DNA from 3 places in the Kitasatospora sp. NPDC058218 genome. Region 3 is predicted to be linked to each of the others. Evidence: riboswitches for the same ligand, from Rfam matches in the RefSeq annotation. Region 3 holds a riboswitch; each other region holds the start of a gene.
What was found. A riboswitch is a leader RNA that binds a small molecule or an ion and turns the genes downstream of it on or off. The one in region 3 is predicted to bind S-adenosylmethionine.

Region 1: another riboswitch for S-adenosylmethionine. It lies ahead of ACFVYI_RS01470 (aminotransferase class V-fold PLP-dependent enzyme); the one in region 3 lies ahead of thrC (threonine synthase).
Region 2: another riboswitch for S-adenosylmethionine. It lies ahead of ACFVYI_RS13370 (ABC transporter substrate-binding protein); the one in region 3 lies ahead of thrC (threonine synthase).

What each region holds. Positions count from the first base shown of each region.
Region 1 covers NZ_JBHVWC010000002.1:99,672-108,978, forward strand. The annotation lists gene ACFVYI_RS01445 (Rieske 2Fe-2S domain-containing protein) at 1-251, opposite strand, end outside; gene ACFVYI_RS01450 (c-type cytochrome) at 260-1,069, opposite strand; gene ACFVYI_RS01455 (heme-copper oxidase subunit III) at 1,257-1,877, opposite strand; gene ACFVYI_RS01460 (hypothetical protein) at 2,273-2,698, shown strand; gene trpD (anthranilate phosphoribosyltransferase) at 2,823-3,899, shown strand; SAM riboswitch class IV at 4,202-4,319, shown strand; gene ACFVYI_RS01470 (aminotransferase class V-fold PLP-dependent enzyme) at 4,370-5,749, shown strand; gene ACFVYI_RS01475 (Lrp/AsnC ligand binding domain-containing protein) at 5,760-6,041, opposite strand; gene ACFVYI_RS01480 (rhomboid family intramembrane serine protease) at 6,083-6,865, opposite strand; gene ACFVYI_RS01485 (hypothetical protein) at 7,068-7,328, shown strand; gene ACFVYI_RS01490 (NYN domain-containing protein) at 7,466-8,950, shown strand; gene ACFVYI_RS01495 (NlpC/P60 family protein) at 9,164-9,307, shown strand, end outside.
Region 2 covers NZ_JBHVWC010000017.1:102,055-111,361, forward strand. The annotation lists gene ACFVYI_RS13365 (ADP-ribosylglycohydrolase family protein) at 143-1,225, shown strand; SAM riboswitch class IV at 1,431-1,540, shown strand; gene ACFVYI_RS13370 (ABC transporter substrate-binding protein) at 1,801-3,435, shown strand; gene ACFVYI_RS13375 (ABC transporter permease) at 3,432-4,511, shown strand; gene ACFVYI_RS13380 (ABC transporter permease) at 4,515-5,504, shown strand; gene ACFVYI_RS13385 (dipeptide ABC transporter ATP-binding protein) at 5,497-7,200, shown strand; gene ACFVYI_RS13390 (enoyl-CoA hydratase-related protein) at 7,791-9,307, shown strand, end outside.
Region 3 covers NZ_JBHVWC010000013.1:20-9,326, reverse strand. The annotation lists gene ACFVYI_RS10220 (ubiquitin-like small modifier protein 1) at 477-755, opposite strand; gene thrC (threonine synthase) at 821-2,107, opposite strand; SAM riboswitch class I at 2,125-2,257, opposite strand; gene ACFVYI_RS10210 (glucosyl-3-phosphoglycerate synthase) at 2,407-3,444, shown strand; gene ACFVYI_RS10205 (trehalose-6-phosphate synthase) at 3,499-4,968, shown strand; gene otsB (trehalose-phosphatase) at 5,023-5,865, opposite strand; gene ACFVYI_RS10195 (DUF3263 domain-containing protein) at 5,976-6,215, opposite strand; gene ACFVYI_RS10190 (cupin domain-containing protein) at 6,319-6,663, shown strand; gene ACFVYI_RS10185 (extracellular solute-binding protein) at 6,698-7,969, opposite strand; gene ACFVYI_RS10180 (ROK family protein) at 8,282-9,229, shown strand.

The DNA of each region.
Region 1 (9,307 bases), on a different contig from region 3:
AGCGGCCAGATGAAGACGATCTTGTCCGGGTCGATGGCCACGTAGGAGGCGATGAAGCCCACGGTGGCGAGCATCGAGACCACGAACATCAGCGAGACCTGACGCTCGGCCCGCTTGGCGGCCCGCTCGTCGATGTCGGTGCGACGCGGTTCGTGGGCCGGCAGGCCCGGGTCGGCGAACGGATCGCCGTGGGCGGCCACCTCGTGGTGCCCGGCGGAGCCGTGCGACTCCGGGAGCTTCTCTTCTGACATGTCGTGGCTCATGACTTCTTGGCCTTGGTGGTGTGGGCGGCGACCCAGATCGCGACCGCGATGAGCGTGCCGAGACCGAAGATCCAGCCGAACAGACCCTCGGTCACCGGACCGAGGCTGCCGAGCGTGAGACCGCCGGGGTTGGGCTCATCGTTGGTGGTGTGGCGGACGAAGGCCACGATCTGCTTCTTCTGCTCCTCGGGCATGGTGGTGTCCGGGAACGACGGCATGTTCTGCGGGCCGGTCTGCATGGCCTCGTAGATGTGCTTGGCGTCCACACCCTCCAGCGACGGGGCGTACTTGCCCTTGGTCAGGGCACCGCCCTGACCGGCGAAGTTGTGGCACTGGGCGCAGTTGGTGCGGAACAGCTCGCCACCCTTGGAGAGGTCCTCGGGGTTGGTCGAGGTGTACTGCTCCTCGGTCGGGATCACCGGGCCGGGGCCGAGCGAAGCCACGAAGGCGGCGAGCTGGTCGATCTCCGCCTGCGCGTAGATGTTCTTCTTGGCCGGCACCTGGGCGCCGGGCTGCTGGGCCGGCATGCGGCCGGTTCCGACCTGGAAGTCGACTGCGGCGGAGCCGACGCCGACCAGGCTGGGACCGTCGCTGCTGCCCTGGCCGTTCAGGCCGTGGCAGGAGGAGCAGCCCACGGCGAAGAGCTTCTTGCCCTCATCGATCGCGAGCGACTGCGCGGCGACGTCGGCCTGCGCCTTGTCGGCGGGCGCGAACGCGGCGTACAGCCCCCCGGTTGCCGCCAGGGCGAGAAGTAGGACGACCAGCGCCGCCAGTGGGTGGCGCCGTCGTGCGGAGAGCTTTTTCACGGAATAACCCCGGTGTCAGGATCTGGTCGACTGGTGGGTGCACCCGGCGGCCGGTCTGGCCGGCACGAGGCGGCCTGTCTAGGGCTGCGCGCGCGGTCGGTCGGTTGGGAGCGTAGGCACCGGCAAATCGGGCCGTCGCCGGTGAGGGCGGGACCCGGGGCCGGTGGCCAGCGACCTGATCAGCTGGTTACTTGATCAGGTAGATGGTCGCGAACAGGCCGATCCACACGACGTCGACGAAGTGCCAGTAGTACGACACCACGATGGCGGCGGTGGCCTGCTCGTGCGTGAAGCGCTTGGCTGCGTACGTCCGTCCGAGGACCAGCAGGAAGGCGATCAGACCACCCGTCACGTGCATACCGTGGAAGCCGGTGGTCAGGTAGAACACCGTGCCGTACGGGTCGGAGGACAGCGAGAGGCCGTCCTTCTTGACCAGCTCGGTGTACTCGAAGATCTGGCCGCCGATGAAGATCGCGCCCATCACGAAGGTGATGACGAACCACGAGCGGAGCTTCTTCACGTCCCCGCGCTCGGCAGCGAACACGCCGAGCTGGCAGGTGAGAGAGGAGAGCACCAGGATCGTGGTGTTGACCGAGGAGAAGGGCACGTTGAGGGCGTGCGCCTTCTCGCTCCAGAACTCGGCTCCCTTGACGGAGCGGAGCGTGAAGTACATCGCGAAGAGGGCCGCGAAGAACATCAACTCGGAACTGAGCCAGACGATCGTTCCGACGCTGACCATGTTCGGCCGGTTGACCGATCCGTGCGCGTGCCCGGTTTCTACTGCTGTTGCTGTCGCCACGACGGACATTATGTCGGTCCCTTATTCCGTCTTCACGCCGGGGGGTCTCCCTCGGAGTGTCCGGTGCGTGCGGTATGCCCCGGTGACGGCCGTCGAGGGGTCCGGATGGCGGCTGAGCAGCGGCGTGTCCCTTTTCTGACGGTTCCTCGAAGGCGCCTTCGACCCTGTTGCCCCGCGTGTCGCTCCACCCCTTCGGGGGCGGTCGGGAGTAAGGGATCGGCCGTTGCGTCGGCCGTACGGGTGGACCGCGCCGCCGGGGGTGACGAGCTGTCCTCCGAGCGGGTGAGTCGTGGGCGCGGCGGCTTGAGATGGATCGCGCGGGAGTGGCTCGGCGGGCGGTGATCGGGAGTAGCATCCGGGTTGAGGCGAACGTGGTCCGGATCACACTTGAGGGAGCAGGGCCCATGGCGGACACCACCGACGAGACGCTGACCGTTCTCGTCTACAGCCACGACCGCAACACCCGCGAGCAGGTGCTGACGGCCCTCGGCCGCCGGCCCGCCGAGGATCTGCCGGAGCTGACCTACCTGGAGTGCGCGACCACCCCCGCGGTGCTGAAGGCACTGGAGAAGGGGGGCGTGGACCTCTGCGTGCTGGACGGCGAGGCGGTGCCGGCCGGCGGCCTGGGGCTCGCCCGGCAGTTGAAGGACGAGATCTACGGCTGCCCGCCGCTGCTGGTGCTGATCGGCCGGCCGCAGGACTCCTGGCTGGCCGCCTGGAGCCGGGCCGATGCCGCCATCTCCCACCCGGTCGACCCGGTGGCGCTGGCCGAGGCGGCCGCCGCCCTGCTCCGGGCCCGCTTGGCGAAGCGGGCGCCGGCCGCCCGGTAGAGGGGCGCGTCTCAGTACGAGAGAAGTGAAGGCCGCGGCGGGGCGGTGGCGTCCCGCCGCTCGATAGGCTGGCTCCATCCTTACGGACATCCCCTCGGGGAACCGACAAGAGCTGGAGTCAGCCATGGTGAACGTGAACCCTGCGAACGGCGGCAAGGACCCCGTGCAGGTGGTCCGCACCTGGCCGGACATCCTCTCGGCACTGCTGCGGGGCGAGGACCTGAGCCGGGCGGACACCGCCTGGGCGATGGACCGGATCATGAGCGGCGAGGCGTCCGCGGTGCAGATGGCGGGCTTCATGGTCGCCCTGCGGGCCAAGGGCGAGACGGTCGACGAGATCGTCGGCCTGGTGGACTCGATGTACGCGCACGCCGAACCGCTCTCCATCCCCGGCCCGGCGGTGGACATCGTGGGCACCGGCGGCGACCGGGCGAAGACCGTCAACATCTCGACCATGTCGGCGATCGTCGCCGCGGCGGCCGGCGCCAAGGTGGTCAAGCACGGCAACCGGGCCGCCTCCTCGGCGAGCGGCTCCTCGGACGTGCTGGAGAAGCTCGGCGTCAATCTGGACCTCTCGGCCCGACGGGTCGCCGAGGTCGCCGAGGAGGTCGGGCTGACCTTCTGCTTCGCGGCCAAGTTCCACCCCGCGATGCGGCACACCGCCCCGGCCCGCAGCGGCCTCGGGGTGCCCACCGCGTTCAACACCCTCGGCCCGCTGACCAACCCGGCCAAGGTGACCGCGCACGCCATCGGCTGCTTCGACACCCGGCTGGCCTCCCTGATCGCCGGAGTGCTGGCCCGGCGCGGATCCACCGCGCTGGTCTTCCGCGGCGACGACGGCCTGGACGAGCTGACCATCACCACCACCTCGCGGATCTGGATCGTGCGCGACGGCGAGGTCACCGAGACCTCCTTCGACCCGCGCGAGGTCGGCATCGAGCTGACCGGCATCGAGGCACTGCGCGGCGGCGACCCGGCCTTCAACGCGGACGTCGCGCGCCGGCTGCTGGCCGGCGAGCGCGGGCCGGTGCGGGACGCCGTCCTGATGAACACGGCGACGGCGCTGGTGGCGCTGGACCTCACCGACGCACCGCTCGCCGAGCAACTGGCGGCCGGGATGGAGCGGGCCGCGGCGGCCATCGACTCGGGCGCCGCCCAGGACCTGCTCCGCCGCTGGTCGGAGGCCACCACCAGGTCATGAACCGACAGTTGAGGCCTGCGGGGGACACCCCCCGCGGGCCTTCGCGCACCCTCCGGCCCCACCCGCCCCAACCCGGAGCCGAACCCCCGCCCCGCCCGCCCGCATTGAGCCCCGCCCCGCCCGCATTGAGCCCCGCCCCACCCGTCTTGAGCCCCGCCCCGCGCCAAACCCGCCCCGAGCCGAAGGGCCGCGCCGACCGTCGGCGCCGGGTTAAGCGGCCCGGAGGCGAGCGGGCGACAAAGCAGTCCGGATGGTGGACTCTTGTTTGACCACTCGGCGGACGCGACCTAGAGTCTTCGCCAGGTCATGAGTGACAGCGTCAAGCCCCAGCTGGCTGTCCGGCAACCCTCCGTCCGTGGCGGGGTGCCCTGGGTGAGGACCGGGTCTCGCGGCAATCCGTCCGCGCGACAAGCGCGGACGCCGGTGACACGCACTCCCGGGGTCCTTACCCGTCGAAGGAGTGCACCCCCATGTCCGTCGCCACCGAAATCTGCGCCCCGCTCCCCGTCCTCGGCCACGACGTCGAGGTCCCGCTGGTCAACGGTGACAAGGTCACCTACGCCGCGCTCGACTACGCCGCCAGCTCCCCGGCGCTGCAGCGGGTCTGGGACGACGTCGCCGCCTACGCCCCCTACTACGGCAGCGTGCACCGGGGCGCCGGCTACCTCTCCCAGCTCTCCACCGACCTCTTCGAGCAGAGCCGCCGCACCGTCGCGGACTTCCTCGACCTGCGGGAGGGCGACCAGGTGGTCTTCACCCGGGCCACCACCGACTCGCTGAACCTGCTGGCCGGCGCCGTCCCGGCCGGTACCCGGGTCTTCGCCTTCGAGACCGAGCACCACGCCTCGCTGCTGCCCTGGCGCCACGCCGGGCTGAGCGTCACCTACCTGCGCGCCCCGCGCTCGCGGGCCGAGGCGGTCGCCGCCCTGGACGCCGCGCTGGCCGAGGCCCCCGAGGGCCCCAAGCTGCTCTGCGTCACCGGCGCCTCCAACGTCACCGGTGAGCTCTGGCCGGTCGCCGAGCTGACCGAGACCGCCCACCGGCACGGGGCCCGGGTGGTGCTGGACGCCGCGCAGCTCGCCCCGCACCACCGGGTCTCGGTGCGGGAGCTGGGCGTGGACTGGATCGCCTTCTCGGGGCACAAGATCTACGCGCCGTTCGGCGCCGGGGTGCTGGCCGGCCGGGCGGACTGGCTGGACGAGGCCGAGCCGTACCTGGCCGGCGGCGGTGCGACCCGCACGGTGGCCCGGGAGGCCGACGGCTCGGTGGCCGTGCAGTGGCACACCGGCCCGGCCCGGCACGAGGCCGGTTCGCCGAACGTGATCGGCGCCTACTCCATCGCCTCGGCCTGCCGGGCGCTGACCGAGGCCGGCTTCGACGCGCTGGAGGCCCGTGAGCGGCAGCTGGTCGCCCGGCTGAAGGCCGGCCTGGCGGAGGTCCCGCAGGTGCGGGTGCTGAACCTGTTCGGCGACGACTCGGCCCGGGTGGGTGTGCTCTCCTTCGTCGTCCAGGGCTGGAACAGCTCGCACTTCTCGGCCGCGCTCTCCGCCGAGTACGGCATCGGGGTGCGTGACGGCCTGTTCTGTGCGCACCCGCTGGTGCGCACCCTGCTCGGCGACGAGGACGTGGCGCCCTCCGAGTGCGGTGCGCCGGAGGCGTCGCTGCCGGGGGAGCGCAGCCTGAACGCGATCCGGGTCAGCTTCGGTGCGGGCACCCCGGACGAGCACATCGAGCGGTTCCTGACCGCCGTCCGCGAGCTGGTCACGGACGGCGCGGCCTGGAGCTACCGCAACGAGGGCGGCCGCTGCGTCGCCACTGTGCAGATCGACAGGGGCCGGCGCGAGGGCTGAGCGGGGGAGGCTACTCGCCGAGGCCCAGGGCGAAGGCGGTCTCCAGGTCGTGCTGGGAGTAGGTGCGGAAGGCGATCTGGGTCTCGGTGTGGGCCACGCCCGGGACCTTGTTCAGCCGGCCGGGGATCACCTCGGCGAGGTCGTCGTGCCGGCGTACCCGCACCATCGCCACCAGGTCGTAGCCGCCGGTGACCGAGTAGACCTCGCTGACGCCCTCGATGGCCGCGATCGCCTCGGCGATCTCCGGGATGCGGTCGACGCTGGTCTTGATCAGGACGATGGCGGTGATCACTTTTCGGGCTCCTTTGTGAGGTGTCGCCAGGGTATCGGGCGTCAGCCGGGCCGTCGCGAGGGGCGGGTGGCCAACGTGCAGGCGTACAGGAAGCCGGCCGAGAAGCCGATCACATGGCACAGGTAGGCGACGCCCGGCCCGGCCGAGTGCACCGACCACCACTGCAGCGCGAACCAGAGGCCGAGCACCAGCCAGGCCGGGAACCGCAGCGGCAGGAAGAGCAGCAGCGGGACGAGCGTGGTCACCCGGGCGCGCGGGTGCAGCCGCAGGTAGGCGCCGAGGACGGCGGCGATCGCCCCCGAGGCGCCGATCAGCACCCGGGTCGAGTTCGCCGAGTGCGCCTCGGCCAGCGCGAAGCCGTAGGTGGCCAGCGAGCCGGCCGCCAGGTAGAAGAGGGCGAAGCGGACCCGGCCGAAGCGTTCCTCGATCGTGGGGCCGAAGACCTGGAGGAAGAGCAGGTTGCCCAGCAGGTGCAGCCAGCCGGCGTGCACGAAGAGCGAGCTGAGGACCGACAGGGCCGGGTGCTTGCCCGGGGTCGGGGCGGCCGGGCAGCCCGGTACCGGATCGGGGGCCTCGGCCAGCTGCTCGGCGCTCAGCGGGCGCCCGGCCAGCAGCTCGGCCGGGACGGCACCCCAGCGCTGCTCGTACCGCTGCTCCGCGCAGACCCGGTCCTGGCCGCGGCCGTACAGCGGATTGAGCCCGGCCGCCGGGCCGATCAGGAAGACCAGGACGTTGAGTGCGATCAGCGCGTAGCTGACGGCCGGGACGGGTGCGGCCGGGCGGCCGCCCCGCGCGCCGGTGTGGTCGAGGACCGGGAGCGCCATGCGACCAAGCATCCCTCCGTCCGGCGCGGGCGACACCGCGTTGTACGGCAGGTGGACCACCCCCGCGATCGCCGTGACCGGTGGCCGGGCCGGTTGCCTCAGGCAATAGGCTTGGGGCGGGCAATCCCGCCTCCCGCCGCCGATGCCGGGGCTCCGGGGGGAGCGCCTGAGCCCACCCAGGGACCACCCGAGAGGACCCCAGATGACCGTCCCCGCCCTGACCGCAGAGACGCGTTGGCGCTGCACCCTGTGCGGCAACCTGACCCGCTTCGACGTCACCCGTTCCGCCCGGGTGACCGAGTTCCTGCACTTCGACCTGGCCGGCGAGTCCAAGGTGGAGGAGACCGAGGTCCTCAGCGAGACCATCGAGTCGGTGCGCTGCCGCTGGTGCAACGCGGTGGACCAGGTCGAGCTGGTGGCCCGCCCGGGAGCCGAGGCCGCCGAGGCCGCCGAGCAGGCTTGATGCCCGCCCCCCGCGGCGGACGGTGCGCGGCACGGCCGTCCGCCGCGCGGGACAATACAGACAGAGCGCACGGAGCGTGACGACCAGGGGTACGGCCGACGGCCGTACCCCGCTGGACGAGGATCGGAGCCGAGGACGTGGTGGACGCAGCGAAGGAGCCCGCCGGGCCGCAGGGGCGGCAGCCCGCTGTGGACGCGCAGGCGCCGGACGCGGTCGAGGCTGCCGCACCCGGTACCGGCGCCCCCGCCGAGGAGGCCGCCGGCGAGGAGTCGGGCGGCTCCGGCGGTGAGGAGCCGGCGGCAGGCCGCGCGGCGGAGAAGCTCGACCGGCCGCTGCCCGAGGGGGTGCGCCGGCGCGTGGTGGGCCTCGCCGCGGACGCGCTCGGCGGGCTGCCGCTCGCTGAGCTGCCGCAGACCCTGCGCCCGTACGCCAAGTTCACCCCGGCGCGCCGGGCCAAGTACGCAGCCACCGCGCTGGCCGCGGCGCTGGAGTCCGAGCCGGCGTTCCGGGTGCGGATAGCGGAGCGACTGCGGCTCGGGCAGCCGGACCTGGTCAGGGCGCTGGAGTCGGGCAACGTGCCGGGTGCCGCCGATCCGATGGACGTGGCGGCCGCGGCCTACCTGGTGCGCTCGGCGGGCTGGAGTCGGCTGGTCACCGAGGCCGGCGAGGAGGCCGAACGGGCCGGCGCCGAGGGCGCGGCGGCGGAGGCGACCAGGCTGGCGGAGAAGCTGCAGGCGGAGCTGGCCGAGGTGCGCACCGCCGCCCGGGCCGACCTGGACCGGCAGCGGGCCGAGTCGGAGGACGTCCGCAAGGAGGCGGAGTCGCTGCGCAAGAAGGTGCGTTCGCTGGAGAGCGACACCCGCCGGGCGCAGGCCGAGACCCGTCGGCTCACCGGGGAGCTGGAGGCGCTGAAGGCGCAGTCGGCCGCCGAGCGCGGCGCCGGCGAGAGCGAGGTGCGCCGGCTGCGGCACCGGATCTCCGAGTTGGAGAACGCCGCCGAGCAGGGCCGCCGTTCGGCCCGCGAGGGGCGCAGCGTCGAGGACATGCGGCTGCGGCTGCTGCTGGACACCGTGCTGCAGTCGGCGCAGGGGCTCCAGCGGGAGCTGGCCCTGCCGGTCTCCCAGATCCGTCCGGCCGACCTGGTGGAGGCGGTGGTGCCGGGCTCGGCCTCGCCGCACGACGTGGCGCGGCGCGGCCTGGCCGAGGACGACCCGGCGCTGCTGGACCAGTTGCTGGCGATCCCGCAGGTCCACCTGGTGGTGGACGGCTACAACGTGACCAAGACCGGCTATCCGACGCTGCCGCTGGAGCAGCAGCGGATCCGGCTGCTGGGCGGGCTGGCGATGCTGGCCCAGCGCACGCAGGCGGAGGTCACCTGCGTGTTCGACGGGCAGGACCTCGACGTGCCGGTGATCATGGCGCCGCCGCGCGGGGTCCGGGTGCGGTTCAGTCGGACCGGGGAGACGGCGGACGAGCTGATCCGCCGGCTGGTGCGGGCCGAGCCGCAGGGGCGTCCGGTGGTGGTGGTCTCCGCCGACCGGGAGGTCGCGGAGGGCGTGCGGAAGGCGGGCGCGCGCCCCGTGGCTTCCGTTCTGCTGTTGAACCGGTTGGCCCGGCCCTGACCGCGTCCGGGTGCTGTCCAGGTCGAAGTGACGCCTGGTCAGCGCCCGGTTTGCGGGGATGTGTGGGTCCGGTGAAGTCATGGCGGGGAGCGGAAGTTCACGCCATCGGGGGAGTGGCGGAAAGCGTGGATCTTCACTAGGGTCTGGCGTCAAACCTATTTTCCGGATTCTCACCCAATCGGGTGAGTCCCGTTGGAAGAAGGAGCCGGTCTCTTGGCCACCCACCGCCGTCCCAAGCAGCCGAGCCGCGCGCGGGTCTCCGTGCTCACCGCTGCCGCGGCGACCGCGGTCGCCCTCTCCGCCCAGGTCGCCGCGCACGCCGCGCCCACTCCCTCCCCCAAGAAGGAGGACGTGAAG
Region 2 (9,307 bases), on a different contig from region 3:
GCCGGGGCCCCGGGGCCGGACCCCGGGGCACCGGCCGTGCGGCGGCGGCGCAGCGGCTCGCGGTCGCACGATCGAACCCGTGTGATGGGATGTCGTCGACGAGACGGGCGGGGACGGGCAAGGGCGGGCGATGGTGCGGAAGGTGACCGTGGACGAGTCGCGGGCGCGGGGGCTCATGCTCGGGTCGGCACTGGGGGACGCGGCCGGGGCGCTGCGGGGTCGCTGGCCGGCCGAGGGGCCGTTGCCGATCGGCGTCAGCACGCAGCTGGCGGCGTTCACCGCGGAGGGCGCGATCCGCGCCTCGGTGCGGATGAACCACCGGGGCATCAGCCACGCACCGTCCGTGGTGTGGCACGCGTACTGCCGTTGGGCCGTCCTCCAGGGGATCGAGCCCGAACGGATCTCCGAGCGCTGGACGGCCGGCGGCGGAAGCGCCTGGCCGGACGGCTGGCTCGTGCAGGTGCCGGGCCTGGGGGTGCGTCGCGGTTCCGCACCGGCCACCGTCACGGCGCTGACCGGCCTGATCCAGGGCACTCCGGAGAAGCCGGTGACCGGCAGCCGGGGTGCCCACGCGCTCACCCGGGGTCTGCCGCTCGGGCTCCTGTGGGCGCTGTCCGGCGCGGACGACTGTGCCCTGTCGGTCCGCCGGACCGCTGCCCTCACCCACGGCGCCCGGGACGCGCAGGACGCCGCGGTCGGCGCGGCGCAGGTGGTGGCCCGCTGCCTCACGGAGAGCGATCCGATCACGGCCTGGACGGCGTCCTCGCCCGGCGACGGGCACCCGTTCGACGCCGTGGTCCGCAGCCTGCCCATGCCGCACTCGGCGACCCCGGAGACCGTCCTCGACCTGCTGAAGGCGCCGGGGGGCAGCCCGGACCCGGGGCAGCTCGCCTGGATCGCCCCGGACGCGACGGCCTCCTCGGCGCTGCTGGGCGCGCTCTTCGTCGTCTCGCGCCTCCCGGGCCGGGACACCGTGCGCGCCGCCCTGGAGTTCGCGGCCGGTGCGCCCGACGGCAGCTCGGTGGCGTGCACGGCAGGTGCGCTGCTCGGTGCCGCGCACGGTGTCGGGGCGCTGCCGGCAGGGCTGCTGAGCCGACTCGAACTCGCCTGGGTGATCGACACCTTGGCGCGTGACCTGTTGCAGGAGTACGTCGATTCGCCCGGTGGCGGCGACTACCGGCCGGCTCGTGACCCCCTCTGGTGGCCCCGCTATCCCGGCTGGTGAGCGCCGGCCGGCCCGCCCGGTCGTCACCCGGAACACCCCGTCGCGTGCCATGACCGCTGGTCAGCGGGTCAGGGCCGGTCCCTCCGACGCTCGTGGCCGGCCCCGCGCGGCGGCGCGGGAGGAGGGTCGAGCGCGGCCGCCTCCTCGCAGACCCGTTCTCAACGGGCATTGACGCCGGTCGTTTTGTTGATCTACGGTTCCAGCGCGCCACGAGTTCCGGTGTTCAAGCCCTGGCTGGCCGGACGGCAACCCCCTGACGCGGTGGGGTGCTCCAGGTGAAGGCTCGGTGGACGTCCCGTTCCACAAGCGCGATCGCTCCGGCCATGGGCCGGCGCCAAGACCAGGAGGTTGGAATGGCAGGGCTGTTCAGCCGCCGCCACATCGACCTGCTGCTGGTCTCCAGCGCACTCTGTCGCCGCTGACCACCGGACGGCCGCCCGGCCGGACCGGTCCAGTGATCGGCTCCTTCGCGATGCGCACCGCCCGGACACCGGCACGGCCCCGTTCACAGCCGCCGGCACGCCCCGGGCACGGCGCACTCGCGTCCATCACGCGTGCGGAAGCAGAGAACTCCCATGTCATCTCTCATCGGTTCGACCAGGCACAGCCTCGCGGTGATATCCCTCGGTACGGCGGCGGTGGTGGCCCTGACCGCCTGCACCAGCTCGCGGACCGCCGGCGGCGGGACGGCGGAGAAGGCCCTCACCATCGGCACCACCGACCAGGTGACCGGTCTCGACCCGGCGGGCTCCTGGGACGCGGGTTCCGGGACGATCGAGAGCGAGGTCTACGCGACCCTGCTCAGCGCCAGGAACGGCTCGTCCGACGTGTCGCTGGACCTCGCGTCCGCGATCGCGCTGACCGACCCCACCACCTGGACGGTCACGCTGAAGCCGGGCCTGAAGTTCGCCAATGGACACGAACTGACCTCCTCCGACGTCAAGTTCAGCTTCGACCGGCAGCTGGCGATCGCCGACAAGAACGGCCCCTCCTCGCTGCTCCACAACCTCGGGTCGGTGGCGGCGCCGGACCCGGCGACGGTGGTGTTCACCCTCAAGTCGGCCAACGACACGCTGTTCCCGCAGGTCCTCTCCACCGCGGCCGGCTACCTCGTGGACGAGCAGGTGTTCCCCGCGGACAAGGTCCTCGACGACGCGGCCGTCGTCGCGGCCAAGCCCTGGAGCGGCCCCTACGCGATCGGCAGCTACGACCGGAACTCGCTGGTCTCCTTCACCGCGAACACCGCCTACCAGGGGCAGCTCGGCACCCCGAAGACCAAGAACGTGCAGCTCAAGTACTACACGGACGCCGGTAACCTCAAGCTCGACGTCCAGCAGGGCACCATCGACGTGGTCTACCGCACCCTGCCCATCACCGACCTCCAGGACCTGTCCACCAAGCAGGGCATCGAGGTGCACACCGGCTCCGGCAACGGCATCCGGTTCATCGTCTTCAACCTCAAGACCCAGCCCTACGGGTCGGCCACCCAACAGGCCGACCAGTCCAAGGCCCTGGCGGTCCGTCAGGCGGTCGCCGACTCGATCGACCGGGCCCAGCTCGCCTCGCAGGTCTACAAGAAAACCTTCCAGCCGCTCTACAGCTCCGTCCCCGACGGCATCACCGGTGCGACCCCCTCCCTCAAGTCGCTCTACGGCGACAAGCAGGGCGGGCCGGACAAGGCCGCCGCGGCGCAGCGGCTCTCGGCTGCGGGCGTGAGCACCCCGGTCACCCTGAACCTGCAGTACAACCCCGACCACTACGGCTCGTCGTCGGCGGACGAGTACGCGCTGGTCAAGACCCAGCTGGAGGCCACCGGCCTGTTCAAGGTGAACCTCCAGTCCACCGCCTGGGCCCAGTACGGCAAGGAGCGCGTCGCCGACCAGTACCCGCTCTACCAGCTCGGCTGGTACGCGGACTACCTCGACGCCGACAACTACCTCTCCTCGTTCTACGCCGAGAACAACTGGGTGAACAACGGCTACACCGACCCCGCCGTGCGGGCGGTGATCAAGCAGGAGGAGACCGAGACCGACGCGGCCAAGCGCACCGCGCTGATCCAGCAGGCGCAGGACGCGACCGCGGCCGCGCTGCCGCTGCTGCCGCTGCTCCAGGGCTCCACCGCGATCGTCACCCGGAGCGGGATCGAGGGCGTGCCCGCCAAGCTCACCAGCGCGTACCAGTTCCGCTGGGCGGAGCTCGTGAAGAAGTGAGCGTCCCCGTACAGGAGGCCTCCGGCGCCGTCGGCTCGACCGGCGGCGCCGCCGGGTACGGTCTCGCCCGCTACCTGATCGTCCGCTTCCTCCTCATCGTCCCCACCGTGCTCGTCCTGGTCAGCGTCGTCTTCTTCCTGATGCGCGCCACCGGCGACCCGATCACCACCGCCTTCGGCGACCGGCTGACCCCGGCCCAACTGCAGGAGAGACTGCACCGGGCGGGCTACGACCGGCCGCTGCTGACCCAGTACCTCGACTACCTGCGCGCCACGTTCACCGGGGACTTCGGCACGACGGCCACCGACAACCAGGCGGTGTCGCAGGTGCTGCGCACCTACGGCGCCGCGACCGTCGAGCTGTCCTGCTTCGCGCTGCTCGTCGCGCTGGCCGTCGGTCTGCCGCTGGGCATGGTCGCCGCCTCCTACCGCGACCGCGCGCCCGACGTCGCACTGCGGCTGTTCGCGATCCTCACCTACGCCACCCCGGTCTTCTTCTTCGGGCTGCTGCTGAAACTGGTCTTCGCGATCTGGCTGGGCTGGTTCCCGGCCTCCGGCCGGGCGGGCATCGACGTCCAGCTGGAACTGCAGGACCAGACCAGTACCACCGGCTTGTACCTGGTCGACGCGCTCCGCAGCGGCGACGGGTCCGCGGTCGTCGACGTGCTGCGGCACGCGGTGCTGCCCGGCCTCGCGCTCGGGCTGCTGGTCGCCGGTGTGCTGCTGCGCCTGGTCCGGACGAACCTGATCGGGACCCTCTCCGCCGACTACGTGGAGGCCGCCCGCTCCCGCGGGGTCGGCCGGCTGCGGCTGGTGACCAGGCACGCCACCCGGCCGGCCCTGATCCCCGTCGTCACCGTCCTCGGCCTGCAGGTCGCGGGGCTGCTCGGCGGGGCGGTGCTCACCGAGACCACCTTCGAATGGAAGGGCCTCGGCTTCGAACTCGCCCACTATCTGACGGTCCGTGACTTCACCGCCGTGCAGGGGATCGTGGCGATCTTCGCCGTGGTCGTCGCGCTGACCAACTTCCTCGTCGACGTCGTCGCGGCGCTGATCGATCCCCGAGTGAGGTACTGAGTGGTGAACCAACTGCTCGCCCATTGGGGCGTCGGACCGCGTCGGCGCCGGCTCCCGCTGCCCGCCGGGGTGCGCGGCAGTGCCGGGCTGCAACGCGTCATGCTGCTGACGGGCGCGGTGCTGACCGGCCTCTTCCTGCTCGCGGCCCTCCTCGCCCCGCTGCTCGCTCCCCACGGCCACGCGCAACTGCGCAGCGGGGAGGAACTCTTCGGTTCGCAGCAGCGCCCGAGTGCCACCCACCCGCTCGGCACCACCATCGCCGGGTACGACGTGCTGTCCCGGACGCTCTGGGGCACCCGGACGGCCCTGGAGATCATCGTCGCCGCCCTGCTGCTCTCGGTGGTGGCGGGAGTCCTGCTCGGTCTCCTCTCCGGCTACCTCGGCGGGTGGGTGGACCGGCTGCTGGTGGGGCTCGCCGACGCGATGTACGCGTTCCCCTCGCTGCTGCTGGCGATCATCATGTCGATCGTGATCAGCGGCGGCCGGTCCAGCCTGGTCGGCGGCCTGGGCGCGGCGGCCTGTTCGGTCGCCGTGGCCTTCGTACCGCAGTACTTCCGGGTGGTGCGGGCCGAAGTGGCCCGGGTGAAGGCCGAGCCGTTCGTCGAGGCGGCCCGGGTGATCGGTACCGGCATGTGGCGGATCATGTTCCGGCACGTCCTGCGGAACTCGGTGCGCACCCTGCCGCTGATCCTCACCATCAACGCCTCGGAGGCGATCCTCACCCTGGCGGGCCTGGGCTTCCTGGGCTTCGGGATCGAGCCCAACTCCGCGGCCGAATGGGGCTACGACCTCAACCGCTCGGTCACGGACGTCACCTCGGGGATCTGGTGGACGGCGCTCCCGCCCGGGCTGGCGATCGTCCTCACCGTGCTCGGGACGACCCTCCTCGGCGAGAGCCTCACCGATCTGGCCGACCCGAGGCTGCGCCGCCGCCAGGGCGAGGGGCGCCCGCTCACGGAGACCGTACCGAACGGAGGACCCGGCGATGACTGACCTGCTGCGCATCGAGGACCTGCACATCTCGTTCGGCACGGACGGCGGTCGGGCGCCCGCCGTCCGCGGGGTCTCCCTGTCGGTGGCGCCCGGCGAGGTGCTCGCCCTGGTCGGCGAGAGCGGCAGCGGCAAGACGGTGACCGCGAAGTCGGTCCTCGGACTCCTGCCCGCCACGGCGTCCACCGGCGGACGGGTGCTGCTGGGCGACGGCCTGGCCGAACCGGTCGAGGACGTGCTGACGGCGTCCCCCGCCCGGCTGCGCGCCCTGCGCGGCACGCACGCCGCGATGGTCTTCCAGGAGCCGTCCACCGCGTTGAACCCGGTGTTCACCATCGGCTGGCAGCTCGCCGAGGGGTTGCGGGCCCACGGGGGCGGATCACGGGCGCAGCGGCGGGCCCGGGCGATCGAGATGCTCGGGAAGGTCGGCATACCCGAGCCGGCCGTGCGGGTGGACCACTACCCGCACCAACTCTCCGGCGGCCAGAAGCAGCGCGCCGTCATCGCGATGGCCCTGGCGCTCGGCACCCGGCTGATCGTGGCCGACGAACCGACGACCGCGCTGGACGTCACGGTGCAGGCCGAGATCCTCGAACTGCTGCACCGGTGCCGGACCGACTTCGGCACGGCCGTCCTGCTGATCACCCACAACATGGGCGTGGTCGCGGACCTCGCCGACCGGGTGGCGGTGATGCGCGAGGGGCGCATCGTCGAGCAGGCGCCCGTCCGCACCCTGTTCGCCGCACCGGCCCACCCGTACACCCGTGAACTGCTGGCCGCCGTACCCGCCTTCACCACCGCCGTCGTGCCGCCCGTTCCCCCGCCCGTCCCCCCGTCCGACGGCCGGCCCGCCGAAGCCGCCGTGGAGCCCGTGGTCAGGGCCTCCGGGCTGACCGTCGAGTACCCCGCGCGACTGGGCGGCAAGGCCTTCCGCGCGGTCGACGGGGTCAGCTTCGAGATCCGCCCCGGCGAGGTGCTCGGTCTGGTGGGGGAGAGCGGCTCCGGCAAGTCGACGATCGGCCGGGCGGTCGCCGGCCTGGTCGGCGTCGGCTCGGGAGAGCTCGACGTGCTCGGCGAGCCACTGGCGGCCCGGGGACGGCTGCGGCGGGCGCGTCGTTCCACGGCGGGCAGCAGGGCCGGGCAGATCGGCTTCGTCTTCCAGGACCCGGCGACCAGCTTCAATCCGCTGCTGACGATCGGCGAGTGCGTCGGGGAGCCGCTGACGGTCCACCGGCGCGACCTCGGCGCGCGGGCGATCCGGGCGGAGGTCGAGTCGCTCCTGGAGTCGGTCCGACTGCCGCGCGGCCACGCGGATCGCCACCCGCACGAACTCAGCGGCGGCGAACGCCAACGGGCCGGGCTGGCCCGGGCGCTGGCGCTGCACCCACGATTGGTGATCGCCGACGAGCCGACCTCGGCGCTGGACGTCTCGGTCCAGGCGAAGGTGCTGGAGCTGTTCGTCCGGCTCCAGCGGGAACGCGGCTTCGCCGCACTGTTCATCAGTCATGACCTCGCGGTGGTCCAGCAGGTGGCGGACCGCGTCGCCGTCCTGCGCCACGGGCGGATCGTCGAGTCGGGCAGTGCCGCACAGGTCCTCGGCGCACCGCGGGCCGACTACACGCAACGGCTGATCGCCGCGCTGCCGGTTCCCGACCCGACCAGGCAGGCCCGCCGGGAGCGCAGCCCCGCGCACACCTGACGGCGAACGGGCCGGGCGCGCCGCGTGGCTGCGGCGCGCCCGGCCGCGCTCGGCCGAGCCGTTCGTGCCCGGAGGACCAGGTCGGCGATCTCCCGCCCGGCTCGTCGGGGGAGGCGGGTGAACCGGGGCGTAGCCTTCCGGTCACGCTGCCCGACCGGCGCCGACCTGCGGCGGAGTCGGCCCGACGAGGTGTCGGTCGAGCCTTCGATGTCCGCGCGGTAGCGTTACGTGGATATGACATGTACGCTGCGTGTCGCTGGTTGCACAGCATGCGGGCCTGGCCGCTGCTCCGTGGGGGGAGTCACGTCCAGGCCCGGCCGCCGGCCAGGGACCTCGGTTGTGCTCGTGGGGGAGCTTCAACCGGGGCCCTTCGGCGGGCTACTGACGGTATGCCCGCTCCGACCGGGCTTCAGTCATACAATCGTGCGCCGGTCGCCCGGATTCTCACGGGGCCGTCCGGGCACGTCCCTTCGGCATGTGACGTGACGGCCCGTCCGGCCGGGTGAACGGGCGGCGCGGCGAGGTGGGCGGCGCCGGGCCGGGGCGGATGATCGGCGGGTTCACGGGTGCCCACACAGCCGGAGGCGGCCATGCGGATCCTGCTCGTCGCGAGCGCGTTCAACAGCCTCACCCAGCGGGTCCACGCCGAGTTGCGGGACCGCCGGCACGCGGTCGAGGTCCATCCGGCCGGTGACGACGACGCGCTGCGCGGGGCGATCGCCAGGTGGGCCCCGGAGCTGGTGGTCGCACCGATACTGCGGACGGCGCTCCCGCGCGACGTCTGGTCGGCGTTGCCGTGCCTGATCGTGCACCCCGGCCCGCCGGGGGACCGCGGGCCCTCCTCCCTCGACTGGGCGATCCACGAAGGAGCGGTCGACTGGGGCGTGACGGTGCTGCAGGCCGACGAGGTGATGGACGCCGGCGCCGTCTGGGCCACGGCCACCTGCCCGCTGCCGCCCGTCGGCAAGAGCGACCTGTACCGCAACGAGGTCTCCGACGCCGCGGTCGGGGCGGTGCTGCGGGCCGTGGAGCGGTTCGCCTCGGGCGCCTTCGCCCCGCGCCCGCAGAGCGGCCCCGACTGGCGGGTGCCCGACCACACCAGGCCCTACCTGCGCCAGGAGACCCGCCGGATCGACTGGGCCGGGGACGCCACCGACACCGTGCTGCGCAAGCTCCGGGCGGCGGACTCCCAGCCCGGGGTGCTCGACGACCTGCTCGGCGCCGAGTGGTACCTGCACGGCGGCCACCGGGAGCACGACCTCGGCGGGCGCCCCGGCGATCTGCTGGCGACCCGGGCCGGAGCGGTCTGCCGGGCGACGGTCGACGGCGCGGTGTGGATTCCCGAGCTGCGCCGCCGCCGTCACCCGGGCGGCCCCGCCACCTTCAAGCTGCCGGCCGTCACCGCGCTCGGCGACGCGCTGCCGGCCCTGCCCGAGGTGCCCGCGCCGCTGATGCCGGCGCCGCGGGACCGGGTCTGGTCGGACATCCGCTACCGGGAGGACGGCCCGGTCGGTCTGCTCCGCTTCTCCTTCCCCGGCGGCGCGATGAGCACCGGGCACTGCCGCCGCCTGCTCGACGCCTACCGCTTCGCGGTGGCCCGGCCGACGTCCGTCCTGGTGCTGGGCGGCGGCCGCGACTTCTTCTCCAACGGGATCCACCTGAACGTCATCGAGGCCGCGTCCGACCCGGCGGCGGAGTCCTGGGCGAACATCAACGCCATCGACGACCTGGTCGAGGCGGTCCTCACCACCACCGACCGCCTGGTGGTCGCGGCCCTCGGCGGGAACGCCGCCGCCGGCGGGGTGATGCTCGCGCTGGCCGCCGACGAGGTGTGGTGCCGGCAGGGTGTGGTGCTCAATCCGCACTACCGCCTGATGGGCCTGCACGGTTCGGAGTACTGGACCTACACCCTGCCGCGCCGGGTGGGGGCCGCCGAGGCCGGCCGGCTCACCGCTCAGGCGCTCCCGGTCAGTGCCGCGGCCGCGCTGCGGGGCCGGCTGGTCGACCGGGTGCTGGCGAGCGCCCCGCAGGACTTCGGGCGGGAGGCGGGCCGGCTGGCCGGGCTGCTCGCCGCCTCGCCGACCGCCCAGGGCCGGATCGCCGCCAA
Region 3 (9,307 bases):
CCACCGGAAGGCATCCGGTGAGCGGGTGATTGCGTCGACCGCGGCTGAATGTATCCGGATCGACGCCCTCTGCAACAGGGTCAACCGCCGGGAATTCACTCGGCCCGTCAAGGGACAGGCCAGGCCAAAGCGGGAGGAAATCGGCATTTCACGCCGGACATAGCGGACGAATTACCCAAATGCCTTCGAGAATTCTGACATCTGCCTGACATGTTTCACGGTCACGGCCCCGGCGCCGGTCTCAGCGGCCGGACAGACACCGGCAGTACGGGCGCGGACGGATTCGAGTACCGGAAGCGAGGGGGGAGGGGATGCCCTCTTCCCGGACGAGCGACACTCTACTCCCCCGGACCGAAAAATATTCCCGCCGGAATGCGACGGGCCGCTCGCACGTACGGAGAGCGGAATTCCGTACGTGCGAACGGCCTGGTCGGAAACGACCCGGCCGATAAACGACCTGGTCGGAAAGGGGCGGGTCAGCAGCCGCCGGCCACCGCGGGAATGATCGAGACGCTCGCGCCGTCCTTGATCTCGGTGGCCAGGCCCTCCGCGAAACGGACGTCGTCGTCATTGACGTAGACGTTGACGAACCGGCGCAGCTTGCCGGCGTCGTCCAGGATCCGGGCGGCGATCCCGGCGTGGTTCTTCTCCAGGTCGGCGATGACGTCGCCCAGGGTGGCGCCCTCGGCGGTCACCTCGGCGGTGCCGCCGGTGTAGGTGCGCAGGATGGTCGGGATGCGGACGGTGGCGCTCATGGGGGTCTCCTCGGGCGGAACGGCGCAACGGCGCAACGGCCGGGCTGCGGGGGGCTGCGGGTGGGTCAGGCGGACGCGAGGCCGGCGTCGCGGAACGAGGCCAGCGTCGGGCGGATGACGGCGGTCATCCCGGAGTCGGAGACGGCGTCCAGCGTCTTCAGACCGTCACCGGTGTTGATCGCGACGGTCTCCTTGGCCGGATCCAGCTGCCCGGTCTCCACCAGCTTCTTCAGCACGCCGACGGTCACCCCGCCCGCGGTCTCGGCGAAGATGCCCTCGGTCCGGGCCAGCAGCTTGATCGCGGCCACCACCTCGGCGTCGGTGACGTCCTCGACGGCCCCGCCGGTGCGGCGGGCGATGTCCAGCACGTACGGGCCGTCGGCCGGGTTGCCGATCGCCAGCGACTTGGCGATGGTGTTCGGCTTGACCGGCCGGATCACGTCCTGGCCGGTCTTGAAGGCCGTCGACACCGGCGAGCAGCCGGCCGCCTGGGCGCCGAAGATCCGGTACGGCCGGTCCTCGACCAGGCCCAGCTTGATCAGCTCCTGCAGGCCCTTGTCGATCTTCGTCAGCTGCGAACCCGAGGCGATCGGGATGACGATCTGCTCCGGCAGTCGCCAGCCGAGCTGCTCGCAGATCTCGTACGCCAGCGTCTTGGAGCCCTCGCCGTAGTACGGGCGCAGGTTGACGTTCACGAAGCCCCAGCCCTCACCGGCCGGGTCCCCGATCAGCTCGGAGCAGAAGCGGTTCACGTCGTCGTAGTTGCCCTCGATGCCGACCAGCTCGCCGCCGTAGACACCGGCCATCACGACCTTGCCCTGCTCCAGGTCGTGCGGGATGAACACGCAGGACTTGAAGCCGGCCCGGGCCGCCGCCGCGCCCACCGCACCGGCCAGGTTGCCGGTCGAGGAGCAGGAGAGGGTGGTGAAGTTGAACGCCCGCGCCGCCTCGATCGCACAGGCGACCACGCGGTCCTTGAAGGAGTGCGTCGGGTTGCCCGAGTCGTCCTTGACGTGCAGCTGGGCGGTGAACCCGAGCTCGCGGCCCAGGTTGTCCGCCTTCACCAGCGGGGTCCACCCCGGGTTGAGGTTCGGCTTGCCGGCGACGTCGGCCGGGACGGGCAGCAGCGGCGCGTAGCGCCAGATCGACGCCGGACCGGCCTCGATCCGCTTGCGGAGCTCCTCCGCGCCCTCGCTCCCGAAGTCGTAGGCGATCTCCAGCGGCCCGAAACACTCCAGGCAGGCGAAGCTGGGACCGAGCGGGAAGCGGGTACCGCACTCGCGACAGGACAGTGCGACGGCGGGGCCGAGATCAACGGTGGCGGGTGCGGGTGCGGCGGTGTCGATAGCCATGATGGCGGAGGCCTCTCTCCTCATCTTCCCCGTGACGCGGGCGCGCCACAGGACGGAATTGGCACCTGTCCCGCCGGGGCCCGAGGCCTGCCGTGCGAGAAGGTTGCCGGGACGTCAACGGGCCGTTCCCTCAGTCCCTCTGGATGAGCTCTGTGAAGTTGTGGTCCTGCTCAGCGGTGACCCCGGCGTGCGAAGGTCCGATCGCTGTACGAAGACTGTATCCGAAGGCGTCAACCCTGAACGGGACCGTCCGCCACGCGAGATGCCCTGTCCCACCCCGATCCGCCGAGGAGAGTTCCGTGCCCGCCGAACCGACACCCGCGCTCCTCCCGAAGGCGGCGTCCTGGCTGCGCCGCCGCTCCTGGAGCGCGGCCGACCGCCCGGTGCGCGCCCTGCTGGAGGCCAAGCAGGCGGCGGGCCCGGCCGGCACCGTCAGCGTGGTGCTGCCCGCCCTGGACGAGGAGGCCACCGTCGGCGACATCGTCCGCACCGTGCGCCGCGAGCTGATGGAGGAGCTGCCCCTGGTCGACGAGCTCGTCGTCGTCGACTCCGGCTCCGTGGACGGCACCGCCGCCGCGGCCGCCGCGGCCGGCGCCCGGGTGGTCCACCGCGACGACATCCTGCCCCGGCTGCCCGCCGCCCCCGGCAAGGGCGAGGTGCTCTGGCGCTCGCTGCTGGTCACCAGCGGCGAGATCGTCTGCTTCGTCGACGCCGACCTGCGGGCCTTCGACCCCACCTTCGTCTCTGGGATCATCGGCCCGCTGCTCACCGAGCCGGACATCCAGCTGGTCAAGGCCATGTACGACCGCCCGCTCGAAGTGGCGTCGAGCGGCTCCGCCACCGGCGACGCCGCCATCGTCCCCTCCGGCGGCGGGCGGGTCACCGAGCTGGTCGCCCGCCCGCTGCTCAACCTGCACTGGCCGGAACTCGCCGGTTTCGTTCAGCCGCTCGGCGGCGAGTACGCGGCCCGCCGCTCACTGCTCGAACGGCTGCCGTTCCCCACCGGCTACGGCGTCGAGCTCGGCCTCCTGGTGGACGCCCTGGAGTTCGCCGGCCTGGACGCCCTCGCCCAGGTGGACGTGGGCGTACGCCACCACCGCCACCAGGACGGCCAGGCACTCGGCCGGATGGCCGCCACCATCTACCGCACCGCCCTGGAACGCCTCGACCGCACCCACCGGCTGAAGGCCTCGGCCGACCTCGTCCACCCGCTGCTCACCCAGTTCACCCGCGACCCGCGGACCCGCGCCTTCACCGCCCACACCCACCCGGTCACCGCGGTGGAACGGCCCCCGATGCACACCGTCCCCGAGTACGCGAACCGCCACGGCGGTTAGGTCCGGGGGCCGGGCGGGGGTTTGCCGACCCGGACCCACGGCAACATGCCAACCATGGGCGATCTCACGACCGAACGTTCGAGTGCGACCGGTTCCGCCGCCGTCCTGGTGGCCTCCAACCGGGGACCGGTGTCCTTCGGCACGGCGGACGACGGCACCCTGACCCTGCGCCGAGGCGGCGGCGGGCTGGTGTCCGGGCTCTCCGCGATCGACGACCCGCACGCCGTCTGGGTCTGCGCGGCGCTCGGCGACGCCGACCGCCGGGCCGCCCGGGAGGCCCCCCAGGGCCGCCTGGACCGCGCCGGCCACGAGGTCGGCGGGCAGGCGGTCCGGATGCTCGACATAGCTCCGGAGACCTTCGCCCGCGCCTACAACGGCGTCGCCAACTCCACCCTCTGGTTCGTCCACCACCTGCTCTACGCCACCCCGACGGCCCCCTCCTTCGGCGCGGAGTTCCGCGTCGAGTGGCAGGCCTACACCGCCTACAACGCCGCCTTCGCCGACGCCCTCGCCGCCGAGGCCGCGCCCGGGGCCGCGGTGCTGATCCAGGACTACCACCTCTCGCTGGCCCCGGCCCTGCTCCGGGCCGCCCGCCCCGACCTGCGCATCGGCCACTTCTCGCACACCCCGTGGGCCCCGCCCGAGTACTTCCGACTGCTGCCGGACGACGTCGCCGAGAGCGTCCTGACCGGCATCCTCGGCGCCGACCGGGCCGGCTTCCTCACCCGCCGCTGGGCCCTCGCCTTCGCCGACTGCTGCGCGGCCGTCCTCGGCGCAGCCGTCGACCGCGACGCCCTCACCGTCACGCACGCGGGCCGCACCACCCGGCTCGGCGTCCACGCCCTGGGGGCCGACGCCGACTTCCTGCGCGAACGGTCCCACCGCCCCGACGTCGACGAACGGCTCGCCACCCTGCGCGAGGCCGTCGGCGGGCGCCGCACCGTCGTCCGGGTCGACCGCACCGAGCTGAGCAAGAACATCGTCCGCGGCTTCCAGGCCTACCGGCACCTGCTCCGCACCCGCCCCGAGTGGCTGGACCGCGTCGTCCACATCGCCTTCGCCTACCCGTCCCGCACCGACCTCGCCGAATACCGCGCCTACACCGCCGAGGTGGAGCGGCTCGCCGCCGAGATCAACGCGGAGTTCGCCACCGCGGACTGGCAGCCGCTGATCCTGCACGTCAACGACGACTTCCCGCGCTCGCTCGCGGCCTACCGGCTGGCCGACGTCGCGCTGGTCAACCCGATCCGCGACGGGATGAACCTGGTCGCCAAGGAGGTCCCGGTGGTTTCCGACCACGGCTGCGCCCTGGTGCTCTCCCGCGAGGCAGGCGCCCACGCCGAGCTGGCCGACGACGCCCTGACCGTCAACCCGTACGACGTCATCGCCACCGCCGAGGCCCTGCACACGGCGCTCACCATGCCGGCCGACGAACGCGCCGACCGCACCAAGCGCCTCGCCGCCGCCGCGACGGCGCTGCCGCCCCAGCAGTGGTTCCTCGACCAGCTGGCGGCACTGGGCTGACGGCCGCGGCACCGGCCGGCGGGCCGCCGGCCGGTGCCGCGCGTCACCGCGCCGTCACCGCCGGGCGAGCGCCGCCTCCAGCTCCGTCAGCAGCTCCACCACGCCGGCCGGGCCCGCGACCACCAGGTCCGCCCGGTCGGCGAGTTCGCGCACCGGCGCGTCGCCGTCGACTGTCCCGCTGCACACCAGCAGCCCGGCCAGCCCCTCCCCGCGCAGCTTCTCCACCGCCGCGAAGGCCGCCACGTCCCCCAGGTCGTCCCCCGCGTACAGCACCGCCCGGGCGCCCCGCTCGCGCAGGAAACCGGTCAGCGCGGCCCCCTTGTCCACCCCCGGCGGCCGCAGCTCCAGCACCAGCCGCCCCGGTTCCACCACCAGCCCGTGCTCGGTGGCCAGCGCCTCCACCGGCGCGCGCAGCAGCTCGAACGCCTGCTCCGGTGCCTCCGTCCGCCGGGTGTGGACGGCCAGCGAGCGCCCCTTGTCCTCCACCCACGTCCCCGCCGGCGCCCCGGCCCGCGCCAGTACGCCGTCCAGCGCGGCCCGTGCCTGCGCCACTCCCGGGTGCGCCGGTGGCGCCGTCAGCTCGCCGCCCTCCCAGCGCTCGGCCCCGTAGTGCCCGAGCACCACCACGCCCTCGACCGCGCCGAGCCCCCCGTACTCCACCGCCAGGGCCGCCGGCCGACCGGTCACCACCACGATCGCCCCGACCCTGGGCGCCAGCCCCGCCAGCGCCCCCGCCACCCCCGGATGCGCCCGTGCCGCGCTCGGATCCGCCACGATCGGCGCCAGCGTCCCGTCGAAATCGAGCGCCACCACCGCCTCCCGGGGCGCCCGGAGGATCGCCTCCAACCCCGTCCGCCCGGCCTCGGTCCCCGGCTTCGCCATCTCCTCAAGAGCCATGCCGGGACCCTACCCAGCCTCCCGGGCCCGACCCTCCCGCGCGCGCCCGAACGGCCGCGCGCCCCGGCCCCGTCGCCGGCCCCGTGCCCGCGCCGTACGGCCCGCGCCGGCTAGCGGGCCGCGCGGCGCGCCTCCCGCACCCGCCGCAGCCGGTTCACCAGCACCGGCGCGTGCGCCAGCGCCTCAGGCCGGTCCAGCAGGGCGTTCAGCAGCTGGTAGTACCGCGTACTGGAGAGCCCCAGCTCCTCCCGGATCGCCCGCTCCTTGGCCCCGGCCGTCCGCCACTGCCGCCCTTCGAGCTCCAGCACCGCCGTGTCCCGCTCGTCGAGCCCGTCCGTGCCCGCACCCATCCGCGCCCACCTCCGTCCACCACTACGGAGTGTCATTCTCCCCCGGGGACCGGACACACCTTGCGCCCCCCGCCGGGTGCCGGCCCGGGTTAGCGTCAGCCCCATGACGCCCAGCTTCGCCGTGCACGTCCCGACCGCCGACCTCGAACCCGACCCGCTCGACCCGGCCCAGATCGTCTCCGGCACCCCCGAGGTCTCCGGCCGCGTGCTCTCCGAGTCCCCCGACGGCCGCCAGCTGCGCGGTCTCTGGCAGATCACCCCCGGCGTGGTCACCGACGTCGAGGCCGACGAGATGTTCGTGGTGCTCAGCGGCCGGGCCACCATCGAGATCGACGGCGGCCCGACCCTGGAGGTCGGTCCGGGCGACTGCGCCGTGCTGCGGGCCGGCGACCGCACCACCTGGACGGTCCACGAGACCCTCCGCAAGGCCTACGCCATCACCCTCTGACGTCCGCCGCACCCGCCGGCCGGCCCGGGATCCGTCACTTGCGGACCCGGGCCGCCTCCTTCACCGCGGACTCCTGGAGCCCCTCCAGCACCTGCTTGGCGTCGCCCGTCACGGCCCCGCCGATGCCCGTCTTGATCCGGTTGCTGACGTCCGCCCAGGCCGGGTCACCGAACGGGTAGAAGCTCGCGTTGGTCAGCCCCGCCGCGAACTGCTTGAGGTCCTCGTGCCTGCCGCCCTTGGTCACCTCGGTGAAGGCGTCCTGGGTGACCGGCAGCAGGTTGTACGTCTCGTCGAACTTGAGCTGGTTGTCCTTGGCGTACACGAAGCTCAGGAACTTCCGGATCTCGTTCCGGTGCCCGTTCGCCTTGAACGCCATCATCCAGTCGGCCACCCCGAGGCTGCCCGTCTTCGCCAGCCCGTCCTTCTTCGGGATCGGCGCCGTCCCGAAGTCGATCTTCCCCTTGGCGGCCATCCGCAGCAGCGTCGGGTGCCCGTTCAGCATCGCGACCTTGCCCGCCGCGAAGTCGGTGAACATCGGCGTGCGGTTGGTCTTCCCCGGGTCGGGGTTGGTCAGCTTGGTGTCGACCAGGTTGGTGCGCAGCCAGTTGAAGGTGGCCTGGTTCTCCACGCTGTCGATGGTGTAGTTGCCGACGTCGTCGGAGAGGCTCCCGCCACCGCTCAGCGTCCACAGCATCGACTCGGCCGGGGCCTCCTCCGGGCCGAGCGGCAGCCCGTACGGCGTGACCCCGGGCACCTTGGCCTTGATCTTCTCGGCGGCCTGCCGGAGCTCGTTCCAGGTGGTCGGCGGCTGGGTGATCCCGGCCTTCTGGAAGACCGCCTTGTTGTAGAAGAGCACCCGGGACGAGGAGACGAACGGAATGCCGTACTGCGTCCCGAGCACCTGCCCGGCGTGTGCGAACGACTCCATGATGTTGGCCTGGGTCTCCAGCGAGAGCACGTCCCCGGCCGGGTACAGCCGGTTCGCCACGGCCTGGTCGGCGAAGCCGCCGGTCTGCAGCAGGTCGGGCGACTTGCCGGCGGCCACCAGGTCGTCGACCCGCTTGCCGATGTCGGTCCAGCTCGCCACCTCGACGTCGACCTTGATGCCCGGGTTGGCGGTCTCGAAGCGCCGGGCGACGTCGTCCCAGTACAGCTTGGAGCTGGTCGCCGCGTCCTCGCCGTAGTCGGCCGCCACCAGCTTGAGCGTGACGGTCTTGTCGTCCTGGCCGCCGCAGCCGGTGAGCAGCAGCGCTCCGGCCAGCGCGGTGCCGAGCAGCCGGGTGGGGGCCTGGGCGCGTCTGATCAACGCGGGTACCGCCTTCGGGGGGTGAAAGGAAGCGGGGGAGCCGGACGGGGGGATCCGGCAGGGGGGAGGCGGCAACACTGCCAAACACAGTGCACAGTGGTCCACACCTGTGGGCCGTCCCCGCCGGGTAGTTATCGAAGTGCGGAGGTCATTGCACGATGCGCAATGAAACGGCGTGAAAACCGCCCGCGCCGGGCCCGCGCAAAGTGCCGCACACCACATGGTTCTGCGACAAAGCTCACCTACTTTGGACCAGACCAATCCGACAACTGGACTAGACCTCTCCGACCCAGCCAAGGGAAACTGTCCTCCGTGAAGCACGTCATCGCACTCGATGTAGGCGGCACCGGCATGAAAGCCGCGCTGCTCGCCCAGGACGGCTCCGTGCTGTTCGAAGCACGCCGACCGACCGGGCGGGAGCACGGCACTGATGCCGTCGTCGCCGCCATCCTCGACTTCGCCGCCGATCTGGCGGACGAGGGCCGCAGCCGCTTCGGCGTCGCCCCGCTGGCGGCGGGCGTCGCCGTCCCGGGGACGATCGACGAGAAGAACGGCATCGCGGTCTTCTCCGCCAACCTCGGCTGGCGGGACCTGCCGCTGCGCAAGCTGCTGGGCGAGCGCCTGGCCGGGGCGGGCGGCACCGCGATGCCGGTCGCCCTCGGCCACGACGTGCGCTCGGGCGGCCTCGCCGAGGGCCGCCTCGGCGCCGGGCGGGGTGTGGAACGCTTCCTGTTCATCGCGCTGGGCACCGGCATCGCCGGCGCCATCGGCATCGGCGGCCGGATCGAGGCCGGCGCCCACGGCTACGGCGGCGAGATCGGCCACGTCGTGGTCCGCCCAGGCGGCCCGCAGTGCGGCTGCGGCGCCCGGGGCTGCCTGGAGACCCTCGCCTCCGCCTCCGCCGTCTCCCGCGCCTGGGCCGGGGCCAGCGGGGACCCCGACGCCGACGCGGCATCCTGCGCCGTCGCGGTGGACGCCGGGGACCCCCGCGCGGTCGCGGTCTGGCAGCACGCGGTGGACGCCCTCGCCGACGGCATCGTGCTCGCCCAGAGCCTGCTCGACCCGTCCACGGTGATCGTCGGCGGCGGGCTCGCCGAGGCCGGCGACACCCTCTTCGCTCCCCTGCGCGCAGCGGTTTCCGAGCGGCTGACCTTCCAGATGCCCCCCGAGGTCGTACCCGCCATGCTCAAAGACACCGCCGCGTCCCTGGGCGCGGGCCTGCTCGCCTGGGATCTGCTCTCCATGGAGGTGACCGCGTGACCACCGCGCGAATCGAATCGGCGGCCCGGCCCGAGGGCATCGCACTGGCCGGCGCCCGGCTGGTCCTGTCGGGCGGTG